Regions from separate parts of the Rahnella sp. PD12R genome, predicted to be linked through region 1. Evidence: predicted binding sites of a transcription regulator. Region 1 holds the regulator's gene; each other region holds the start of a gene.

Evidence for each region. The regulator CRP, encoded in region 1, controls carbon source genes, mostly activating them, when cyclic AMP is high. The targets are predictions, from matches to a motif close to ATGTGANNNNNNTCACAT.
Region 2: idnO (gluconate 5-dehydrogenase) is a predicted target of CRP. The motif match lies at 3,657-3,674, and genes of this name have one in related genera.
Region 3: KWG64_RS21845 (PTS sugar transporter subunit IIC) is a predicted target of CRP. The motif match lies at 2,994-3,011, and genes of this name have one in related genera.
Region 4: gntK (gluconokinase) is a predicted target of CRP. The motif match lies at 3,488-3,505, and genes of this name have one in related genera.

The regions. Positions count from the first base shown of each region.
Region 1 covers NZ_JAHTMS010000005.1:376,541-382,669, forward strand. The annotation lists gene KWG64_RS12785 (aspartate aminotransferase family protein) at 1-307, shown strand, start outside; gene KWG64_RS12790 (hypothetical protein) at 540-935, shown strand; gene KWG64_RS12795 (YccS/YhfK family putative transporter) at 1,019-3,094, opposite strand; gene crp (cAMP-activated global transcriptional regulator CRP) at 3,156-3,788, opposite strand; gene KWG64_RS12805 (OsmC family protein) at 4,151-4,558, shown strand; gene KWG64_RS12810 (LysR substrate-binding domain-containing protein) at 4,560-5,471, opposite strand; gene KWG64_RS12815 (MFS transporter) at 5,676-6,129, shown strand, end outside.
Region 2 covers NZ_JAHTMS010000001.1:487,904-494,032, forward strand. The annotation lists gene KWG64_RS02290 (GMC family oxidoreductase) at 1-606, shown strand, start outside; gene KWG64_RS02295 (cytochrome c) at 603-2,006, shown strand; gene KWG64_RS02300 (SDR family oxidoreductase) at 2,067-2,810, opposite strand; gene idnO (gluconate 5-dehydrogenase) at 2,823-3,587, opposite strand; gene KWG64_RS02310 (LacI family DNA-binding transcriptional regulator) at 3,794-4,777, shown strand; gene KWG64_RS02315 (MFS transporter) at 4,953-6,129, shown strand, end outside.
Region 3 covers NZ_JAHTMS010000014.1:21,888-28,016, reverse strand. The annotation lists gene spoT (bifunctional GTP diphosphokinase/guanosine-3',5'-bis pyrophosphate 3'-pyrophosphohydrolase) at 1-82, shown strand, start outside; gene trmH (tRNA (guanosine(18)-2'-O)-methyltransferase TrmH) at 88-786, shown strand; gene recG (ATP-dependent DNA helicase RecG) at 783-2,864, shown strand; gene KWG64_RS21845 (PTS sugar transporter subunit IIC) at 3,111-4,436, shown strand; gene KWG64_RS21840 (uracil-xanthine permease family protein) at 4,703-6,094, shown strand.
Region 4 covers NZ_JAHTMS010000007.1:40,802-46,930, forward strand. The annotation lists gene edd (phosphogluconate dehydratase) at 1-1,478, opposite strand, end outside; gene gntU (gluconate transporter) at 1,494-2,831, opposite strand; gene gntK (gluconokinase) at 2,828-3,385, opposite strand; gene yahO (DUF1471 family periplasmic protein YahO) at 3,755-4,033, shown strand; gene KWG64_RS14840 (FUSC family protein) at 4,100-6,129, opposite strand, start outside.

The DNA of each region.
Region 1 (6,129 bases):
TGAAGTGCTGGCCGGTATTAACGAACGCCGCGAGAAATTCATCAGCGCGCTGGATGCCATCAACCAGAAATATTCTGTCTTCAGCGAATTCCGCGGCCAGGGGTTGCTGATTGGCGCCGAGCTGTCGGACGCCTTCAAAAACCGCGCCGGAGAGTTTCATGCCGCCGCCGCTGAGTTCGGGTTGATGATGCTGGTGGCGGGCCCGAATGTGATGCGGTTTGCACCATCACTGGTTATCGACTTCGCGGATATTGAAGAAGGGATGGGGCGCTTTGAGAAAGCTGTGGCAAAAGTTACAGGGGTTTAGGCTTTAGCAGCCGGCTTTATTTAAAAAAATATATAGATCGAGAATATTTCGGTTTTTCACTCACCGTGAGGGTTATGACCGAGAATATTTCGGTTTTTCATGTGCGGTGATCGCTCAGCGGCTCGCGCCGAAACCGACCAAGAGAGGGAAGTGCTTTCCCTCTCTTGGATCTCTCCCCGCTTTTTCAAACAAGCGCTGCCGCTGGCTGGCTATGTTTCAGGAGCCACATCTATTGCCGCAAAATCCCGCCGCTGCGCGGTTCCTTCCAGTCGGATTACAAACCGCGCGAAAAGATACGCGGTTTTCCACCTCTCCTTTCAGCGTGATTTTTGAAAGCGGCCAGAGGCTGACCCCAATTCAAAATCATGCCGGTTTTAATCTTTTACAAAGGCAATCTGGCGCACTCAAAATCCAGCTGAACGGAGCGGCTTCGAGACCAGAGGCTCGAAGACCGAGTGAAGGCAGCACGAAGTGCCTGGATTTGCGCCACACGCGGATGTTCCAGAATATGTCCATCGATCCAGCGAAAGCGCTTATTGAAAAAAAAGCGTGGGAGATCAAAGAGGGAGGCGCTTTCCTCCCTCTTTGTCGGTTTCGGCGCAGCGGGTTAAGTGATCACCGTACGTGAGAAACCGAAACCTTCTCGATCCAGCCCTCACGGCAAGTGAAACCCAACCCTCAAACAGGGGATATAAAAGGGGATCTCCCCTTTTACGCCCGCCGCGTCAGCCAGATCCCGTGGTGTGGTCTCTGCTTCCACGCCAGTGACGAAATGGTATGCATCACACTCAGGTGCGAAATCATCCTCCGCAGATGGCGCTCCATTTCGGTCAGCGGCATATCCGGGTGCAGCTCCGGCGCATTAAACAAGGTGTTCTCACTACCAGGCCCGTCGTAAAGCAACCGCTGCTGGCAGCTTTGCAGCGCGATTTCGCAGGTCTGCAAATACTCCGTCGCCAGCTTTTCCGGCAGCATGTAATGCTCGCGCGCGAGAATGGTCATCGCGTTGATGTGCTCAACGACAAACTGACTGTGCGTGACCCACAAACGCATATCCGCCAGATAATGCGAGTTAAAACCCGGTTCCTGCATCGCCTGGCTCAGCGAGGTGAACAGCTTGTTGTGCGCCTGATTGACCTGCATACGGGTGTACGCAAGTTGAGAGGCGTCGGGATTTTCTTGCAGAATCAGCCGGATGGCGTCCTGATAGGTTTCCAGCGCCTGATGGGCGTTCTGGCGCATCAGGCCACTTTGCCATTGCGGCCACAGCCAGATGCTGCCGCCGAAGGCCAGCGCGCAACCGATCAGCGTATCAATCAGGCGCGGCACCAGAAAATGGATGCCGTTCATCGCCAGCAATTGCAACGTATAAACTGCGGTCACCGTCATACCGATGACCGCCAGACCGTAGTTCTTGCGCAGCACGGTATACGACACCAGCGTGATGACCAGCATGCAAATCAGCGTGATGCCTTCCGGCAATTCCAGCCTCAGTAATCCGGCGGCAATCAGCAGACCGGCCAGCGTGCCGAGTGCACGGTGCTGGATACGCACACGCGTGGCGTTATAACCGTTCTGGCTGACCAGCATGATGGTCAGCAAAATCCAGTACGGCTTGGGCAGATTGAAGAAAAGCCCGAGGCTGCTACCGATCGCCAGAATCAGCCCGAGGCGCGCGGCATTGCGCAGGGCGGAGGATTTAAAGGACAGGTAGCTTTTCACCGCAGGCCAGAAAGGCAGGCGCGGCTGGGAGTTCATCAGATCGCGGCGGTACAGCGGGCGTTGCGTCCGCAGCAGTCGCGCGATACGGCTGAAATGGTAATAACAGAACTGGCCGACCGGATTCTGCGGGTTCTGCGCCGCGATTTTTTCCAGCGCCGCCAGCTCATTCGCCATGGTGAAGCGTTCGGAAAGGCGATGGTAGAGAATATCGTCCGCAATCACGCGCAGACGGGCGGAAATCACCTGCGCATTCCGGCGGATCACCGCTTCGGCGTGGCTTTCTTCCACCAGTTTTTGCACTTCTTCCGGCTGATGCAGGCTGACCGTAATGTGCTCCTGCAAATCGAGCGCCACCTGAAAACGCTGGAACAACCGTTTGTGGTGATGATGATGTCCATGCTGCGGCAGCATGTGCAGTTGCTGATACAACAACGCAATCAGGTCGATAACCTGCTGCTGGCGTTTGAGCAGCGGCGGAAGTGCAGTTTCCGGATCGGTATGTTGCGTCAGCAGGCTGTACTTGGCTTCGAAATAATCGGCCAGTTGCAAATACAGCTGGCTGAGCGTTTCGCGCATCGGTTGTTCTTCGGAAATACGGAACCACGCCCAGTTAAACAGCCCGTACCAGGCGGTGCCGGCGGCAAAAAGCGCGGGTGCCTGCCACATTGGCCTCACGCCGACCATACTCAGCGTAAAGATGGTGGCCACCAGCGCGCCGGGCAACAGGCGCGCATGCAGCGGACTGATTTCACCGGTGACGCCGAGCAGCAAAGCCAGCGTTAACATGATGAGCGGCAGAGGAATGTGCCAGTTTTCGAGCATCACCTGTAAAAGGATACTGCTGACGGCAAACAGCGAACCGCCGATAATCAGGCGTTTGAAAAAGCGTTTGTGCGGGGTATCAAGGCCGGCGACGTTGCAGCAGGCCGGGCACAGGGAAAACAGCAGGCCCATTTGCAGATTGCCAAACAGCCAGCAAATACCGACAGGCAGGCACAACACCAGCGTCTGGCGCAGCGCGTAGTTAACTTCGGGATGATAGAACAGTCTTCGCCATAGCGTCATGGGTAAAGCTTAGCCCATAAAAAAGGCGCGACAGTAAGCTGTCGCGCCAATTCCTGAGGGATTAACGTGTGCCGTAAACGACAATCGTTTTACCGTGTGCGGAGATCAGGCTCTGATCTTCCAGCATTTTGAGAATACGTCCGACTGTTTCACGTGAACAACCGACGATTTGGCCGATTTCCTGACGGGTGATCTTGATTTGCATCCCGTCCGGATGGGTCATTGCATCAGGCTGTTTAGCCAGATTAAGCAAAGTTTGCGCGATACGGCCTGTTACGTCGAGGAAGGCAAGGTTGCCGACTTTCTCTGACGTCACTTGCAGACGGTTTGCCATCTGCGCGGAAAGACGCATCAGAATATCCGGGTTTACCTGAATCAGCTGGCGGAATTTTTTATAAGAAATTTCAGCCACTTCGCAGGCAGTTTTAGCACGAACCCAGGCACTGCGTTCCTGCCCTTCTTCGAAGAGTCCCAGCTCGCCGATGAAGTCACCTTGGTTAAGGTATGACAGTATCATTTCTTTGCCTTCTTCATCTTTAATCAGGACGGCAACCGACCCTTTCACGATGTAGTACAGCGTTTCGGCTTTTTCACCTTGGTGAATCAGCGTACTTTTAGAAGGATACTTATGTATATGACAGTGAGACAGGAACCATTCGAGAGTCGGGTCTGTTTGTGGCTTGCCGAGAACCATTTGCTATTATCCTCTGTTGTTATCGCTGCCCAAAATCACAGGGCTCAGAGTTCCCTGTACGGCACTTACTTTAAAAAGCGCCCTTTCAGCATATAACTCCCCAGAAATGCTGCAAGCGGATGTCGGAGTGAAACAGCCTGATTATTGCTGTTAACACCGTGGGTTCTGTTCTTAAACCGCAAAAACCGTCACCGCAATTTACTGGAAAGTATGTTTCGGCTTTGTTTGTAACACAGGTTTGCAATGCTGTCTTCTGTTGTCTCGCTTCAGCATGATGGCGATCGGGTTACGTTGCCAGTTTTTGGGTGAAAGGGTAGTCTGAGGGGAAAATTTGACGAATTTATCCACCGGGAGAAGAGCACATGCACGCACGCGTAAAATGGGTAGAAGGGCTGACGTTTTTAGGTGAGTCAGCGTCGGGCCATCAGATCACAATGGACGGTAATGCGGGCGACAAAGCCCCGAGCCCGATGGAAATGTTGCTGATGTCGGCGGGCGGTTGCAGCGCGATTGATGTGGTGTCTATTTTGCAAAAAGGCCGTAACGACGTGCGTGACTGCGAAGTGAAACTGACGTCTCAGCGCCGCGAAGAAGCACCGCGTCTGTTCACGCACATCAACCTGCATTTCATCGTCACCGGCAAAGACCTGACGGATAAAATTGTGGAACGCGCGGTCAGCCTGTCTGCGGAAAAATATTGCTCTGTATCCCTGATGCTGGGCAAAGCCGCGACGATCACCCACAGTTTTGAAGTCGTGAACGCCGAATAAGTCACGACCAGCGATACGACTGGCACTGACTTCGCAGTAAATCCAGAAATCGCCGCGCAGCAAATGTCAGCGGCGATTTCTGCGAATAGAGTACGCAATATTCCGCTTCCGGCAGCGTATCGATATTGAGCAGGCAAAGTCTTTCCTGCAAGCCGAACGGCGCGCGCATCGCCTTCGCCACAATCGTCAGATAATCCGACTGCAACACCATATTCAGCCCGCACACCACCGAATCCGTTCTTACCGGCGTTTCACCGGCTGGCGCATTAAAGCCGTTCATCGAAAGCTGAATCTGCTGGTAGTAACCCATATCCGTTTCCGGCAACACCCAGCGCGCGCCCTGTAATTCTTCGAGCGTGGTGGCACCTGCCAGCGGATGCCCTTGCCGCGCAATCACGCCAAACGGCGCGCTAAACAGCGGTTCACGCACCAAATCTTCCAGCGGAAAACCCGGCCCGGCGGTCCCGACGGCAAAATCGAGTTTCCCTTCACGCAGCGCCGGTAACAGCGTCGAAAGCTGGCCTTCCTTAATCAGCAGTTTGGACTGGGGAAACTGCGTTTTGAATGCTTCATTGAGAGCCGGAAACACCGTCAGCGCCAGCAGTGATGAAAACCCGATAGCCACCGAACCCTGCGAATACTGATTGATCTGCCGGATCTCATCCGCCGCGCGTTCAAGTTCTTCGAGAATAAACTGCATGCGCTGCGCAAAGGCGCGGCCGGTTTCCGTCAGCGCCATGCCCTGATTGCCGCGCACGATAAGCTGAGTTTCAAGCGTTTGTTCCAGTTCCCGCAAGGTTCTGCTGACGGCGGGCTGCGACTGATTCATCGCCCGCGCCGCGCCGCGAATGCTGCCGCTGCGGATAACCTGCTGGAAAACCTTGAGTTGCTGCAATTTCGGTAAATAACGCATGTCGCCTCGCTTGAAAGCCCTATCAGTAAAAAGCATCACCTACCCAAAAATTGCATCTTATGGCAAACCTGTAAAGCTGATAGCTTCAGATTTGGAATAAATAATGTGTTGTTATTCAGTTGATTACGTGATGCATGTCGCATTTTACTATTCGCCCGACAGTGAGAACTTCTGACGCGGTGATAACAAAAAGGGATATCCGCTATGAAAAGTCGTTCCCTGATGATCTTCCTGCTGTTCGTCGGTTATGCGGTGGTGTATATCGACAAAACGGTGATGGGGTTCGCGCTGTTGCCGATTGAGCGGGAATTTAACCTGCAACCGGAGCAGCTGGGTTACATCACAGGCATTTTCTTCCTGGCCTATTCGCTGTTTCAAATTCCTGCTGGCTGGCTGAATGACCGATTCGGCTACAAGAAAGTACTCGGTATCTCGCTGTTTTTGCTCGGCGGGTTCGCGCTCTGCTTCGGTTTGCTGGGATTCGGCCTCGGTTTACTGGTGACGTTTCGCTTTCTTTCCGGCGTCGGGCATTCCGGTTATCCGTGTTCCTGCGCCAAAGCGGTGGTCTCGAATTTTGATGTCGGGCAGCGCACTTTCGCGCAGTCCGTATTGCTGTCATCCGCCGGTCTGGCGATGACCGCCGGGCCGCTGATTGCGG
Region 2 (6,129 bases), on a different contig from region 1:
CAGAGCAGCTGTCTGGTCGGCCCGCGCGACGGTGATTTCCGCAAAGATTATTCCGCCAACAAAATGATCCTCAACAACATCAGCCGCGTGATCCCGGCAACCTCCAAAGCGTTGCAGATGGGGCTGGTGGGTCAGGAGCTGGACGAAGAAATCCGCCGCCGCTCCATCTTCGGCGTGGACTTGTCCATCAGCCTGGAGCCGTTGCCGGACCCGGATAACCGGCTGACGCTGAGCAAAACCCGTAAAGATCCGCACGGTTTGCCATGCCCGGATATTCATTACGACGTCGGCGATTACGTGCGTAAAGGCGCGGAAGCGGCGCATAAACAACTTGAGCATATCGGCTCGCTGTTTATGGCGGAAGAATTCAACATCACCACCAGCCTGAACGCCAACAACCACATTATGGGCGGAACGATCATGGGCAACGATCCGAAGGATTCCGTGGTGAACGGCGATTGCCGGACTCACGATCATGCCAACCTGTGGTTACCGGGCGGCGGCGCGATCCCGTCTTCCAGCGTGGTGAACAGTACGCTGACCATGGCCGCGCTGGCGCTGAAAGCCGCAGACGACATGTCAAAAAAACTGGCAGGTGCAGCATGAAAAAACTTCTCACTGCCTGCCTGTTAAGTGCGTCCCTGAGCGGTTTTGCCGTCGCACAGGACAATCAGGCTGAACTCGTCCATCAGGGCCAGGAAGTGGCGACCGCCGCAGACTGTCAGGCCTGCCATACGGCACCTGAGGGTGGAAAACCGTTCGCGGGCGGATATGAAATCCATTCGCCGATGGGCACGATTTACACCACCAACATCACGCCGTCGAAGCAGTTTGGTATCGGGAATTACACCGAAGAACAGTTCACCCGCGCCGTGCGCGAAGGGGTGCGTCCGGACGGTGCAAATCTCTATCCGGCCATGCCTTACACCTCTTACAGCCATATGAGCGATGCCGATATGCACGCGTTGTATGTCTATTTCCAGCAGGGTGTGAAGCCGGTCGAACAGCCGAATACCGAAACTGCCCTGCCGTTCCCGTTCAACATGCGTATTGCGATGGCGGGGTGGAACCTGATGTATCTCGACAGCACGCCGTTTAAACCGGATCCGACCAAAAGTGAGCAATGGAACCGGGGTGCGTATCTGGTGAACGGTGCCGGGCATTGCGACACGTGCCATACGCCGCGTAACCTGATGATGGGTTCGGTGACGGATAAACCGCTGGCGGGCGGCATGGTTGGCCCGTGGTACGCGCCGAACATCAGTTCTGATCCGGTCAGCGGCATTGGCAACTGGTCGCAGACTCAGCTGGTGGAATACCTGAAAACAGGCCGGACCGCCGGGAAAAATCAGGCCGCAGGCGGTATGGCGGAAGCGGTGCAAAACAGTCTGCAATACATGTCTGACACCGATCTGAACGCGATTGCCTTCTACCTGAAAAACAGCACGCCGGTTCGCGATCCGCGCGATACACAGGCGGCAGATACCTTCGGTAAGCCGGTGAATGTGGAAGATGGCCTGCGCGGCGCGCATCCGTTTAACGCGAACAAAACTATCGACAACGGCGCAGCACTGTTCAGCGGATATTGCGCCAGCTGCCACCAGCCGGATGGCTCAGGCAGCAAGAATCAGGCGTATCCGTCGCTGTTTAATAACACCGCGACCGGCCTCGGGAATGCGTCGAACCTGATCTCCGCCATTCTTTACGGCGTCGATCGCCAGGTGGGCGACCATCATGTTCTTATGCCGAAATTTGGCGTGGGTTCGTATGTCGGTCAGCTCGACGATCAGCAGATTGCGGATATCTCCAACTATGTGCTGAAAAACTACGGCAACGCGGGCGTTCAGGTCAGCGCGCAGGATGTGGCGGTATTACGCGCAGGCGGCCCGGTGACACTTCTGGCGAAACTGCAACCGTTCATGGCGCCGGCGATGGTCATCGGCGTGATCATTCTGCTGGTGCTGATTTTCTGGCTCGGCAGAAAGCGTAAAGTCAGAAAAGCATAATCACGAAAGATGAAATGCAAAACGGCCCGGTTCGGGCCGTTTTTTTGTAAGCGAAAAGCGTTACCCCCGCCCGACCAGCGGCATGGCGCTGGCCATCACCGTCATGGTCAGAACGTTGGTGCCCGGCGGTAATCCGGCCATAAAAGCCACGGCTTCACCGACGCGCTCCACCGCAATGACCGGCTCTTCGGCAATATGTCCGTCGGCCTGCATCCTGCCTGCCAGCGCTTTATTGCCCATATCCGTGGCGGCATTTCCGACGTCAATCTGTCCGCACGCAATATTGAATGCGCGGCCATCAAGTGCCGTTGATTTGGTCAGACCGGTAATCGCATGCTTGCTGGCAGTGTAAGGCGCGGAATTCGGACGCGGCGACTGCGCGGAAACCGAGCCATTATTAATTATGCGGCCGCCCTGCGGAGACTGCTGTTTCATCAGTTTTACCGCCGCCTGCGTACACAAAAATGCGCCGGTCAGATTGGTGTTGATCACCGAAAGCCAGTCTTCTACCGCAAGCTCATCAATGGGCACCTCTTTCACGTTGTTTCCGGCGTTATTGAACAGTAAATCCAGCCGCCCGAAGGTTTCCTGAATATCCGCAAACAGCGCGGCGACCGACTGAGGGCTGGTCACATCCAGCTGACGCGCCACCGCTTGTCCCGGTGCAAACTGTGCCACGGCCTGCGCCAGTTTTTGTGTATTGCGCCCCGCCAGAATGACCGTAAACCCAATACCCGCCAGCGACTTCGCGGCGCTCAGCCCGATACCGCTGCCACCGCCGGTGACCAGTGCGATTTTGCTCATAATTTTCCTTTACTAAACTGCGGCCAGCATTCCGCCGTCGATGAACAAAAGATGCCCGTTAACAAAGTCAGATGCTTTCGATGACAGATAAACCGCACCGCCGACCAGCTCTTCCGGGTTGCCCCAGCGCGCGGCTGGCGTGCGTTTGCACAGCCATTCGGAAAACTCTTTGTTATCGACCAGCGCCTGCGTCATGTCGGTTTTGAAATAGCCCGGCGCAATGCCGTTCACCTGAATATTATAGCGCGCCAGTTCGACACACATCCCGCGCGTCAGCATTTTCACCGCGCCTTTTGAGGCAGCGTACGGCGTTATGGTGTCGCGGCCCAGCTCACTTTGCATCGAACCGATATTGATAATCTTGCCGCGCTCGCGCTGGATCATGTAACGCGCGACCGCCTGTGACACCAGGAAAACAGACTTCTGATTCACCGCAATCACGTCGTCCCAGTCTTTTTCCGGGAAATCGGTAAATTTGTGGCGGCGCTGGATCCCCGCGTTATTCACCAGCACATCAATCGGGCCAATGGCCTTTTCGATATGGTCAATCGCCTGATTCACCGCCTGGCTGTTCGTGACATCAAATGACACGGCGTGCGCGATAAACCCTTCCGCACGCAGCGCTTCAGCGGCCTTTTGTGTCGATTCCTGCTGCGTGCCGTTGACGATAATTTCCGCCCCGTGCTGCGCCAGCCCTTTCGCCAGCAGGAAACCCAGACCGCGCGTGGAACCGGTGACCAGAATCTTTTTATTATCCAGGGAGAAGAGATTTGTCATGACGTTGGCCTTATTAAAAAGCTGCTTATGAAAAGTTAGCCCCACTACAACGGTTTACCGGCGGCCAAACTGTGATGCAGATCACTTTGAAGAATGTTAAAAAACCCTGTTACTCCCGATGTGATCATCATCATTTTGATAACAATCTCCGGCGCTTTCTGTTTCAATAATCGGATATATTTTGGGAAATAATCAGGGAAACCCGCATGAGAAACCAGCGCGTGACATTACAGGACATCGCCCAACTGGCGGATGTTACCAAGATGACGGTCAGCCGTTTTCTGCGCACGCCGGAAAAAGTCTCTCCTGAAACCCGCGAGCGCATCACCAAAGTCATGGAAGAAGTCGGTTATCCGCTGGAAGAAGCCCGCGGACCGGCCAAAGCGCCGCGCATCGGCATTCTGGTGCCCTCTTTTAACAACCAGATTTTCTCCGATTTGCTGGCTGGTATTGAGTCCGTGACGTCCGCGCAGGGCTACCAGACGCTGGTGGTGAATTACGATTACAGCAAGGACCGCGAAGAAGAGCACATTATCAACCTGCTTGGTTATCAGCTGGCAGGGCTGATCCTCACGGATTCCGTGCATACCCTCAAAGCCGATAAGTATCTGAATGCGGCTGAAATTCCGGTCGCTCAGGTGATGGATCTCGACGATCAGAATGGCCGTATTGCGGTTGGTTTTGATAATCAGCAGGCCGGATATGACATGGCGAATACGCTTCTCGCCAGCGGTAAAGAGCATGTGGTTTATTTCGGTTCGATGTCGGACGCGCGTGACCAGAAACGCTATCAGGGCTACAGCCGGGCAATGGGTGAACGTGGGCTGACGCCGGTGCATATCACGCCGAATAAGGTTTCATCGGTGTCTATCGGTGCCGGAATGTTATCGATGGCGCGCCAGCTGTATCCGCATACCAATGCAATTTTGTGTACCAACGACGATATTGCCGTCGGTGTGTTACAGGAATGTCTGAAACTGGGCATCCGCGTCCCGCAGGACATGGCAATTTCAGGTTTTCACGGGCTGGACATCGGGCTGGCGACCACGCCGTTGCTGGCCAGCGTTATTACGCCGCGCTTTGAAATGGGCAAGGTTGTCGCCGAAATATTGCTTAAAAAAATCAAAAACCTGCCAACTATTGAGCGTGTCGATCTGCACTACCGGATTTCCCTCGGCGGCACGATTTAACGTGCCCTTTTCTGCAATTCCCCTCCTTTCGTCCTGCACGCGAACTGCGGTGCAGGATCACGTTGCAGGTAACACCTTTTCTTAACATAATTCAACGTGACTCCTGTCACGAAATACTTTCCTCAAAATGCTTTTATTAGGTCATCGCCGGATACAAGCACACAGAGGAAAGACGATGAATAATAAAATTCCTAAGGCCCGCTGGTTACGTGTAATAGCCCCAATACTTATCGCCTGTATTATTTCCTTCATGGACAGGGTCAATATTAGTTTTGCCATGCCCGGCGGAATGGATGCCGAATTAGGCATCACCGCATCAATGGCCGGTCTGGCTGCCGGTATCTTCTTCATCGGGTATCTGTTTTTACAGGTGCCCGGCGGAAGCCTGGCGGTTCACGGCAGTGGCCGTAAATTCATTGCCTGCTCGCTGATTGCGTGGGCGGTAATTTCCATTCTGACCGGCTTTATTACTAACCAGTATCAGCTGCTGTTCCTGCGTTTTGCGCTGGGTGTGGCAGAGGGCGGGATGTTGCCGGTGGTGCTGACGATGGTCAGCAACTGGTTCCCGGATAAAGAACGTGGCCGCGCCAATGCGTATGTGCTGATGTTCGCGCCGCTCGGCGGGATGATTACCGCGCCGCTGTCCGGCCTGATCCTGGATACGCTCGACTGGCGCTGGTTGTTCATCATCGAAGGGGCATTATCTTTCGTGGTGATGCTGTTCTGGTGGTTCACCATCAGCGACCGTCCGGAAGAAGCGAAATGGCTGTCTGAGCGCGAACGCGATTATCTGGTCACCGAATTAAACCGTGAACGCGAAGCACTGCGGGCGCTGGCACCGGTCAATAACGCGCCGCTCAAAGAGGTCTTTCGCAATAAATCTATCGTCAAACTGATTGTTATTAACTTCTTCTATCAGACCGGGATTTACGGCTACACGCTGTGGCTGCCTACTATCCTGAAAAACCTCACCGGCGGCGACATGAGTTCAGTCGGCATGCTGGCGATTATCCCTTACGTCGGCACCATGCTGGGGATCCTGGCGATGTCCGTACTGTCCGATAAAACCGGCAAACGCCGCATGTTTATCGCCCTGCCGTTGTGCGGTTTCGCCGCCTGTCTGGCTGCGTCCGTGGCGTTTGGTCACAATATTATGGCGGCCTACGGTTTTCTGGTCGGTGCCGGGTTCTTCCTGCAAGCCGCGACCAGCGCCTTCTGGACTATACCGGGTAAAGTCACCACGCCGGAAGTGGCAGGCAGCGCACGCGGTGTGATTAATGGTCTGGGGAATCTCGGTGGCTTCTGCGGCCCGTATCTGGTCGGTGTATTAGTCAGCCTGTACGGCCAGAGCA
Region 3 (6,129 bases), on a different contig from region 1:
CGACCGCGTTCATCTGGCGAATATCATGCGTAAAATTCGTATCATGCCGGACGTCATCAAAGTTACCCGCAACCGAAACTGATTGTTATGACCCCAGAACGTTATGCGCGCATCCGCGAAATGCTTGCGGCCCGACAGCCAGACCTGACGGTCTGCATGGAACAGGTGCATAAACCGCATAACGTTTCTGCTGTCATCCGGACCGCCGACGCCGTCGGTGTTCACCAAATCCACGCCGTCTGGCCAACGACCCGAATGAAGACGCTGGTGTCTTCCGCTGCGGGCAGTAACAGCTGGGTTCAGGTCAAAACGCACAAAACTATTCAGGATGCCGTCGCCAAAATGAAGGCGCAAGGTATGCAGATTCTTGCGACCAATTTGTCTGAAAAAGCCGTCGATTTCCGCGCGATTGATTACACCCGCCCGACCTGCATTTTGCTGGGGCAGGAAAAAACCGGTATTACTCCCGAAGCGCTGGCTCTTGCAGACAGCGATATCATTATTCCGATGATCGGGATGGTACAGTCGCTGAATGTGTCTGTGGCCTCCGCTTTAATCCTGTACGAAGCACAGCGCCAGCGTGAGAATGCCGGAATGTATACTCGCGAGAACAGCGTTTTAAGTGAGAAAGAACAGCAACGGCTACTCTTTGAAGGTGGCTATCCGGTCTTATCTCATGTGGCGCAACGTAAGAAATTACCGCGTCCGTTCATTGATGAAAATGGTCAAATTATTGCTGACGAGGAATGGTGGTCAGCGATGCAAATGACGGTGAAAAAAAGATGAAAGGCCGCCTGCTCGACGCCATCCCGCTCACGTCGCTCTCCGGCGTGGGAGCCAGTCAGGCAGACAAACTCGCTAAACTCGGTCTTGAAACTATTCAGGATCTGCTGCTTCACCTTCCCCTGCGTTACGAAGACCGCACCCGTCTGTACACCATCAATGATTTATTGCCGGGCATCTTTGCGACCGTTGAAGGCGAAGTGCTGCGAAGTGACATCAGTTTCGGCCGTCGCAGAATGCTGACCTGCCAGATAAGCGATGGCACTGGTTTGCTGACATTGCGATTTTTCAACTTCAACGCCGCCATGAAAAATAGCCTGGCTGCTGGCCGCCGCGTGACGGCTTATGGCGAAATCAAACGCGGCACGCACGGCGCTGAAATTATTCATCCGGAATACCGTATTCAGGGCGAAAACAGCGAAGTTGTTTTGCAGGAATCGCTGACGCCGGTTTATCCGACAACGGAAGGCATCCGTCAGGCCACGCTGCGTAAACTGACCGATCAGGCGCTGGAATTACTCGATACCGTGCCTATTGCGGAACTGTTGCCGGAAGAACTGAGCCGTTCGCTAATTCCGCTTCCACAGGCGCTTCATTTACTGCACCGGCCGCCGCCAGATATTCAGCTGGCCGATCTGGAGAAAGGGCATCATCCGGCACAACGCCGTCTGATTATGGAAGAGTTGCTGGCACACAATCTCAGCATGCTGGCCGTTCGCGCCGGCACGCAAAGCTATAAAGCCATGCCGCTGCATCATGACGATCGCCTGAAAAATCAGTTCCTGGCCTCTTTGCCGTTCAGCCCGACCGGCGCACAACAGCGCGTGGTGGCTGAAATCGAACAGGATTTAGCTAAAAGCTATCCGATGATGCGTCTGGTTCAGGGCGACGTAGGTTCAGGTAAAACGCTGGTAGCAGCACTTGCTGCGCTTTGTGCAATTGCGCAGGGTCAGCAGGTCGGGCTGATGGCACCCACCGAATTACTCGCCGAGCAGCACGCTAATAATTTCCGTCAGTGGTTCGAACCGCTGGGAATTCAGGTCGGATGGCTGGCCGGAAAACAAAAAGGCAAAGCCAGACAGGCGCAGCAGGATGCGATTGCCAGTGGCCAGGTTTCGATGGTCGTCGGGACTCACGCGATATTTCAGGAACAGGTTCTGTTCTCCTCATTATCTCTGGTGATCATTGATGAACAACACCGCTTTGGTGTCCATCAGCGGCTGGCATTGTGGGAGAAAGGTCTGCAACAGGGCTTCCATCCGCATCAGCTGATCATGACCGCAACGCCAATCCCGCGAACGCTGGCGATGACCGCTTACGCCGATCTGGATACGTCGGTCATCGACGAACTTCCGCCCGGGAGAACGCCGGTAACAACCGTTGCGATCCCTGATACGCGCCGCAGCGATATCATCAGCCGCGTGAAAAGCGCCTGCGAGCAGGAAAACCGTCAGGCTTACTGGGTTTGTACGCTGATTGAAGAATCCGAAATGCTGGAAGCTCAGGCGGCGGAAGCCACATGGGAAGGGCTGAAAGAAGCGCTGCCTGCGCTGAATATCGGGCTGGTTCATGGCCGGATGAAAGCACAGGAAAAGCAGGCCGTCATGCAGGCGTTCAAACAGGGCGAAGTGCAGCTTCTGGTGGCGACAACCGTCATTGAAGTGGGCGTCGACGTGCCCAACGCCAGCCTGATGATCATCGAAAACCCGGAACGCCTCGGGCTGGCGCAGTTACACCAGTTGCGTGGCCGCGTCGGACGTGGTGCTGTCGCTTCTCACTGCGTGTTGTTGTACAAAACACCACTGAGCAAAACAGCGCAGAAGCGCTTGCAGGTTTTACGCGACAGCAACGATGGTTTTGTGATTGCTCAGCAGGATTTAGAAATCCGCGGGCCGGGTGAATTACTGGGCACGCGCCAGACAGGTAGCGCTGAATTTAAAGTCGCTGATTTGCTGCGCGATCAGGCCATGATCCCCGAAGTACAGCGCATTGCGCGGTATCTTCAGCAGCAATTTCCCGATCATGCCAAGGCGCTGATTGAGCGCTGGTTGCCGGAAAGAGTGCGTTATACTAACGCATAATTCTTATGCTTTTCGACTTTCGTTTTTCTCTCTGAAACGCCAAAACATTATTGAAAATGATGGTTTGGCTTCAATGTATTAACCCGACTTTTGCTCATTTCCGCCTCAAAACTATTAAGTCTTCTGGTTATTTGATGACCTTCACAGACTGGGGCAAAGTCGGTAACCGGTTTCACATCCCGCCACTACACTGATGATAATTAAGGCAAGCCTGTCAGATCCCCTCACCATAAGGCCAATATCATCATGAGTATCAGCCAGTCCCTCTTTGATTTTATAGAACAGAAAATCAGCCCGTTTGCGGCCCGGTTATCTTCTCAGCGCCATGTCATGGCGGTGCGCGACGGGTTTATTTCAGCAATGCCGTTTATGATTGTGGGGTCCTTTTTGCTGGTGTTTGTACATCCACCTTTCTCTCCTGAATCCTCATGGGGATTTGCCCGAAGCTGGCTGGAACTGTCGGCAAAATATGAAGTACAGATTCTGACACCGTTTAATATGACGATGGGGATTATGTCGATCTACATCGCTGCGGCCATTGCCTACAACCTGGCGCGAAGCTACAAACTTGACCCGTTTATGACCGCGATGCTGTCGCTGATGTCTTTTCTGCTGGTGGCTGCGCCTCAGATTGATGAAAAAATGTCGACAGCAGCACTGGGCGGCGTGGGGATTTTCACCGCAATTCTGGTGGCGATTTATGTGACCGAGCTGACACGCTTGCTGAAAAAATACAATATTGGCATACGGCTACCTGAACAGGTTCCTTCCAATATTAAGCATTCATTCGATCTGCTGATCCCGATTATTGCCGTTGTGATTACGCTGTTCCCGCTGAGTTTGCTGGTGCAGTCGGGCTTCGACATGCTGTTACCGCAGGCAATTATGGCGCTGTTCGAGCCGTTGATTTCCGCCGCTGACTCCCTGCCCGCCGTACTTCTGGCGGTACTGATTTGCCACTTGCTGTGGTTCGCCGGTATTCATGGTTCGGCTATCGTGTCGGGGATGTTGCAGGCTTTTTGGCTGACCAATCTGGGGTTGAATCAGACTGATCTCGCCGCCGGTTTGCCGATGACGCACATCATGACCGAAGCATTTTGGAACTTCCTGATCGTGATCGGCGGCTCCGGTGCCACCATCGGGCTGGTCTTGCTGTTTTGCCGCAGTAAATCGGCGCATCTGCGCACCATGGGAAAACTTAGCCTGGTACCGAGTTGTTTTAACATCAATGAGCCGGTGATCTTTGGTACGCCGATCGTCATGAACCCGGTCTTTTTCATTCCGTTCCTTCTCGCACCGATGGTTAACGCCGTGATTGCCTACTGCGCTGTCTCGACTAATCTTCTTCCGCACATGATTTCACTGGTTCCCTGGACATCTCCCGCACCGATTGGCGCGGCATGGGCGATGGGCTGGGATTTCAAAGTCTCGATTCTGGTGATCATGCTGATGCTGCTTTCGATGGTGATTTACTATCCGTTCTTCAAGGTTTACGAAAAGCAGTTGCTGACGCAGGAAAAGGCAGCGGAAGCTGAAGCGGTATTTACGGAAAAAGCAGAGGCCACTCAGTAAGCGGTAAGTGAAGAAACAGAAAGCCTGAAACTGGCGCCGTGGCTTTTATCCCGGCGCCTGTTTAGCGTCAGTCACCCACCGGAATTACCCGATTTTCCGTACAAAACGGAACAAGACCTTCTCAGAAAAAACCTCAGCCGGGCAAACAGTTCATAAAAGATTTTTTAACGAAGATTTCACAGTTTAAATTGTCGTTAGCAAACGTTTGCTTTTGTCGCGCATTTCAATAAAAATGCCCGCTTTGCCGCTTATTGGAATGCCATAACATGAGTTCGCAAACCACAGAACAAGACTCGCAGCAACCCGACCTTTCCCGCCAGACAAAAAGTGAACTGATTTACCGGCTCGAAGATCGTCCGCCAATTCCTCAGACTCTCTTTGCCGCCTGTCAGCATTTACTGGCGATGTTTGTCGCGGTGATTACCCCCGCATTACTGATTTGTCAGGCGCTGGGTTTACCTGCACAGGACACTCAGCACATCATCAGCATGTCGCTGTTTGCTTCAGGTCTGGCTTCCATTCTGCAAATTAAAACCTGGGGTCCCGTCGGTTCCGGCCTGCTTTCAATTCAGGGCACCAGCTTTAACTTTGTTTCACCGTTGATTATGGGCGGTCTGGCGCTGAAAAACGGCGGCGCTGACGTTCCGACAATGATGGCCGCACTGTTCGGCACATTGATGCTGGCGTCCTGCACCGAAATCGTTTTGTCGCGATTTTTGCACCTTGCACGCCGCGTCATCACCCCGCTGGTTTCCGGCATCGTCGTCATGATTATCGGTCTTTCGCTGATTCAGGTCGGGCTGACGTCAATTGGTGGCGGCTATGCGGCGATGAGTAATCATACGTTCGGCGCGCCTAAAAACCTGATTCTGGCTGCCGTCGTTCTGGTGGTTATCATTCTGCTCAACCGCCAGCGTAATCCGTATATGCGCGTCGCTTCTCTGGTTATCGCCATGGCGGTAGGGTATCTGGCGGCCTGGATGATGGGCATGTTGCCTGACGTGGCGCCAGCCGCACAGAGCAACTGGATTACGTTACCGACGCCGTTGTATTACGGCCTTGGCTTCGACTGGAATCTGCTCATCCCGCTGATGCTTATCTTTATGGTGACGTCGCTGGAAACCATCGGTGATATCACTGCGACATCTGACGTTTCCGAGCAGCCGGTAAGTGGCTCTCTGTACATGAAGCGCATCAAAGGCGGCGTACTGGCTAACGGCCTGAACTCAATGCTGTCAGCCGTATTCAATACCTTCCCTAACTCCTGTTTCGGCCAGAACAACGGCGTGATTCAGCTGACCGGCGTAGCCAGTCGTTATGTTGGTTTTGTGGTTGCGCTGATGCTGATCGTACTGGGGCTTTTCCCTGCGGTTGCCGGGTTCGTGCAGCACATTCCTGAGCCTGTTTTAGGCGGTGCAACCATCGTGATGTTCGGTACGATTGCCGCTTCCGGCGTGCGCATTGTTTCCCGAGAGCGCCTGAACCGCCGCGCGATAATGATCATGGCGCTTTCACTGGCCGTCGGCATGGGCGTTTCCCAGCAGCCGCTGATCCTGCAATTCGCGCCAGACTGGATTAAAACGCTGCTGTCTTCCGGCATCGCGGCAGGCGGGATTACTGCGATAGTTCTGAATCTGGTTTTCCCTCACGAAAAGTAATCACGGGATGTAATCCACGTGCAACAGCGGCAGCG
Region 4 (6,129 bases), on a different contig from region 1:
GGCATTAATTTGTGTAACTCCGGCATGCCGTTGGCCTGCGGCCCCTGAAAACGCACCACCACCACGCAATCGCGGTTAAGTTTCCCGGCCTCAAACGCAGGCACGATGTCGTGCTGGCTTTCAAAGACGACGGCAGGCGCTTCGATAATCTGATTATCCGCAGGAACCGCCGAGGTTTTCATCACCGCGCGTCCCAGATTGCCGGACAACACTTTGGTGCCGCCGTGATGTTCGAATGGCGCAGAAACGCTGGCGATCACGTTTGTATCCAGCGAGCTTTGTGCCCCTTCACGCCACGCCAGTTCGCCGTTATCCAGCCACGGCTCCTGCGTGTAACGCTCCAGCCCGAAACCGGCGACGGTGCTGACGTCCTGATGCAACAGGCCATGATTAAGCAGTTCGCGCACCACCAGCTGCACGCCACCGGCAGCCTGGAACTGGTTAATGTCCGCCGGGCCGTTCGGGTAAATGCGGCACAGCAACGGCACGGCGTCGGACAGTTCAGAGAAATCATCCCAGTTAATGATGATGCCCGCTGCACGCGCCATCGCCACCATGTGCATGGTCAGATTGGTGGAACCGCCGGTCGCCAGCAGCGAAACAATCCCGTTCACCACGGTTTTCTCATTCACCATCTGCCCGAGCGGCTGATAGTTACCGCTGGTTTCGGTCAGACGCGTCACCTGACGCGCCGCCGAATCGGTCAGCGCGTCGCGCAATGCCGTGTCCGGCGGCACAAATGACGAACCTGGCAGATGCAGGCCCATCACTTCCATCACCATCTGGTTGGTGTTGGCCGTGCCGTAAAACGTGCAGGTGCCGATGCCGTGATACGACGCGGCTTCCGCTTCCAGCAGCGCCTGACGATCGACCTTGCCTTCGGTGTACAGCTGGCGTACGCGCACTTTTTCTTTGTTCGGCAACCCGGTGCTCATCGGCCCGGCCGGAATAAAGACCGCCGGAAGGTGCCCGAATGACAGCGCCGCCATGACTAATCCCGGCACGATTTTGTCGCAAATTCCGAGGTACAGCGCGCCGTCGAACATGTTGTGCGACAAGCCAATGGCGGCGGACATGGCAATCACATCGCGGCTCATCAGCGACAGTTCCATGCCGTCCTGCCCCTGCGTGACGCCGTCACACATTGCCGGCACGCCGCCCGCCACCTGCCCGACGGCACCGACGGATTTCAGCGCCTCTTTCAGGCGCTGCGGGTAATGCTCGTAGGGCTGATGCGCGGAGAGCATATCGTTGTAGGCGGTGATAATCGCGATGTCGCTGCGCACCATATTTTTCAGGGCGTTTTTGTCATCCGGCTGACAGGCCGCAAAGCCGTGCGCCAGATTGCCGCAGGCCAGCTGCGCGCGGTGAACCGTTTTCGAACGGGCAGATTCCATGCGCGCCAGATAGGCTTCGCGGGTCGGGCCGGAGCGTTCAATGATCCGCTGCGTGACGCGCGAGACTGTTTCGTTAATCATTTCGTTCTCCTTTTCTTAAAGCATCGTGAAAGCAATCATGCCGATGATCCCGCCGGTGGTGCCCAGCAGGGTTTCCATCACGGTCCAGGTTTTCAGCGTTTGCAGTTCACTGGCACCGGTAAATTTACCGAACAGCCAGAAACCGGCGTCGTTCACGTGACTCAGCACGATGGAACCGCCGGTGATACAGATTGCCAGCGCCGCGAGTTGCCCGCCGTTCAGCCCGAGCTGATGTGTCACCGGCAGAACCAGGCCGACGGTGGTCAGGCAGGCGACGGTCGCCGAGCCCTGAATCACGCGCACCACGGCGGCCAGCGCAAAACAGGCCACGGCGATAGGCAAACCGGTGCCAATCATGGCGTCACCGATGGCCGGGCCGACGCCGGAATCCACCAGGATTTGTTTGAACACGCCGCCCGCACCGGTCATCAGCAGGATGATCCCGGCCGGTTGTACGGCAGCAGAACAGATGGCGAGCGTTTGTTCGTTGGTCATGCCGCGCGGTTTAGCCAGACCGTAAATCACGATCAGGCAGGCAATCAGAATGGCGGTGAACGGATGGCCGATAAATTCCAGCCATTGCTGCAAATGAGAACCCTGTGTGACGAAGCGCGCGCCGATGGTTTTCATCCCCACCAGAACCAGCGGACATAAGATCAGTGCCAGACTGAAACCGAAAGACGGCAGATTGTCTTTGTTCAGCGTCGGCGCATTTTCTTCCACCGGCATCGGCCAGTTCACATAGCGGCTGATGAAATTGCCGTACAGCGGCCCGGCGATCAGCATGCCAACAATGGCGGCGACCAGACCGATGGCAATCATCCAGCCAAAATCCGCATTAAGTTGTGACGCGAGAAGCATCGGCACCGGCCCCGGAAGCAGGAAACAGGCGGCCGCGGCAACACCGGCAAACAGCGGGATCGCCAGCCTGACAATGTTACCGTCGGTACGGCGCGCAACGGCAAACACAATGCCGATCAGCAGGACAATCGCGACGTCGAAAAACAGCGGTAATGCGCATACCAGCCCGGCAATCCCGAGCGCATAATTGGCTTTGTTTTTGCCGAAACGATTCAGTAAATGGGCCGCAATTTGATCGAGCGCACCGACTTCATGCAGGATCTTGCCAAACATCGCGCCCAGCGCCACCACGATCGCCAGAAAACCGAGCGTGCTGCCCATGCCTTTTTGCATGGTGTCGGCAATCGTATCAATGGGCATACCGGAAAAAATCCCGGCGGCGATGGAGACCAGCATCAGCGCCACAAAGGCGTGCATGCGGACTTTCATGACCAGGAACAGGAGCAGTAAAACTGACCCGACCGCTGTCCCGACTAAAGTAACTGTATTCACGCGCAGTGCTCCTGTTGCTGGAAACTTTGAATATGTTGCAGGGTTTCTGCGATCACACCGTCAAGCGGCTGATTGATATTGATGGTGATGACATCGCTCTCTTCAACCCCGGGTTGCTCCAGCGCGGCGAACTGAGAAATCAGCATTTGTGATTTAAAGAAGTGGCCTTTTCGCGCCGCCATGCGTTCCTCGATCACCGGAAAATCGCCTTGCAGATAAATAAACGACAGATTGCCGTTCCCTGCCCGCAGACGGTCGCGGTAGCGTTTTTTCAGCGCGGAACAGACGATGATCGAGACGTTATTGGTCCGCTGCATCGCGAACGCCGCGTCATTGAGTGCGGCCAGCCACGGCGCACGGTCATCATCGTTTAACGCCTCGCCTGCGGCCATTTTGGAAATATTGCTGCGCGGGTGCAGAAAATCGCCGTCAAGAAAACCGGCGGACAACTGGTGTGACACGGCATTGGCGACGGCGGATTTCCCGCTGCCGGACACGCCCATGAAAATATAAATACGGTTGTTATTCTGATTGTTGTTCTGGGTCTGGCTCACGATTTAGCTCCTGGCACGGGATCTTTATTAAGAATGTTACCGGTAACATTATCAGAGGGATTTTGGCGTCTGACAATCGGTGGCGGCGGGTGAAAACCATAAGTGTGATCAGGTTCAAAGTTAACTATTAGCAATGAAACATTTTTTGTATGGCCATTAACAGGTGAATAACACAGGCAGGCAACACAGCGGGGGACGCATCAAAGAATATTCATTCCGCCTTGTAATAATCACGTTCCTTGTCTATTACTTAAATCACGTAATAAACCGCTGTTTTTGCATCGAGTTATTACTTAACAGGGTAATTAAAACAGGCGTATCCCGAAGTTCTTCCACCGGGTTTCCGGTACTCATATTCTGAGGCAAAAAATGAAAATATCTCACGCGTTGTTGGCTGTGGCGTTAACTGCGGGTTTGTCCTTTAGCGCTTTTTCCGCTCAGCTCATGAAGAAAGTCGATTTTGAAAAAGTCGCTTCCGAATACACTAAAGTCGGATCGGTCACCACATCGAATAAAACTTCTCAGTCAGGCGCGATTGAAGATTTGTCCAAGAAAGCCGATAAAAAAGGCGGCGACGTCTTTGTATTAACGTCCGGCAATACCAATAATAAAATCCACGGTACCGCTGACGTGTATAAGAAAAAATAAGTCCAAAATGTGATCGTAAAAAACCACGCCAAGGCGTGGTTTTTTTATGCAGCAATAAAGGGGTTTTCAGGCAGCAAGCCTTTCCGGCCAGCGTTCCGTCGGGTACAGCGCCATACGGATATTGAACAGATGGAACAGCGGTTTAAATAACGTCATGTCCGAACGGCACAACGCTTCGAGGTTTAACAACACGCGGTTTAATTCCTCAAGCAGCGATTGCGGCGGCAAGATATAAATATTTTTCAGCCGCTTTTTAATGTACTGATTAATTTCAAACATCAGCGCGTCCGTTTCCAGCGTATGGCTTTTTAAAATAGCCTGATGGCGGGCATAAAAATCATAGCAATTCACGCCCAGCCAGATTTCCGTGATCAAATTTCCGCCCAGCGCGACATTCGGCACCGGATCAACTTTATTACGCGGCAAAATAATATTCACTTTATCGAGCATACTCGCGACGTACTGCTGACGCCCGCGCAGTGACGACGCGTTAATTTTGATCTCACTGGTAAACTGCAATAACTCTTTAATGCCTTTGCGCAATGCGCGTTTTGCCGTCCACGAAGGCCGTTTATTACGGATAAGCGCCGTGGTCAGTAACGCAATCGCAATCCCCACCAGCGTGGATATCGCCGCGTTAACAATCACCAGCAGGTCAGGTTTGAAATCATGGCTCATGCCGATAAAACCGGGGATCTGCGTGGCGATAATCAGGCCGATAAAGTTGGTGGAAGGATTGGCAATTACCAGCCCCAGCGCCAGCAGGCCCGGCGCGAGGCAGATAATCAGGGACTCAAACGTCACTGCCAACGGAATAAACACGGCGACGTAAACAATGCTGATCAGAATCGCAATCAGCACGCCTTTGAGAAACACGTGGATCGACGCAATCGGGCTGTCGAGTGAGGCGAAGAACGAGCAGATGACCGCCGCCATCATCGGCGCGGAAGCCCCGTCGCGCCAGCCAGTGCCGATCCAGAACAGACAGCCGACCATGGTGGCGGCAAAGGCGCTGAAGGCCGACAACAGGATCATCCCTTCATCTTTATGCTTTCTGAATAGCCTGAGTTTGCTGCGTTTTTTCTCTTTACTGAACTGGCTGACGCGTTCGGTCACGCCAAAGTACGATTCCGCAATGTGAATGAAATTCTGCAAACGTTCCAGCAAACCGATAAACAGCAGCCCTTCTTCCGGCGTCATTTCGCCCCGGTCGTAGCACGCTTTAATTCTTTCCTGCGACGCGCGGATGTCTTCCTGAATCGCCTTCGCATTGCCGCTTTGCTCCGGGCTGTTCAGCCACAGCAAAAACTGACTGAAGGTCGCGGAGACAAAATCCGGGAACGCAATGCCCTGCTCGCCCAGCAGGCTCAGACGTTTTTCAATCGCCGTCAGGGTCGGGATCAGATACGACAAATGCTGATACTGCGCGGTCACCAGGCGAATTAACCGGCGCGCGGAATCGCCTTCAAACACGCAGTGCGTAATCAGCGCTTCCACGCTGATGGGATAGTTCGCCATCTGCACCAGAATGTGTTCGCGCTCAGGCGACGTCTCTTTTGGCGTAACGGTCAGCAACTCAGCACAGAGTTTTTTGGCACTGTCGTACCAGTTACTGACGCTGTTCTCCAGCAGATTACGCATGCGCACCGGGAACACCAGCATGTGGATCAGCGAACTACAGACAATCGCCACCGTGATCTCTTCGACGCGCGAAATCACGGTATAAGTGATGGAAAGCGGCGTATCGACGTCGGCAAATCCCATGATCGCCGCGCTGTATCCGGCCAGCATAAAAATGTACCCCTTCGGCGTGCGGTCATGCAGCGAAAGATACAGGCAGAAAGCCACCCACAGCGACACACTCAGGCTGAAAAGCACCGGATCGGTGACCGTAAACGGATACACCAGAAAGATGAAAATTCCGCCGAGCACCGTGCCCAGAAAACGGTATGTGGCTTTGGAAAGCGTCGAGGCAGAATAGAGCTGGGAAATGACATAAACCGAAACCATTGACCAGGCAGGTTTATCGAGATTGAGTTCAAGCGCGATATATAAGGCTAAAAATGCCGCTATACAGGTTTTGACGGAGAACAAGA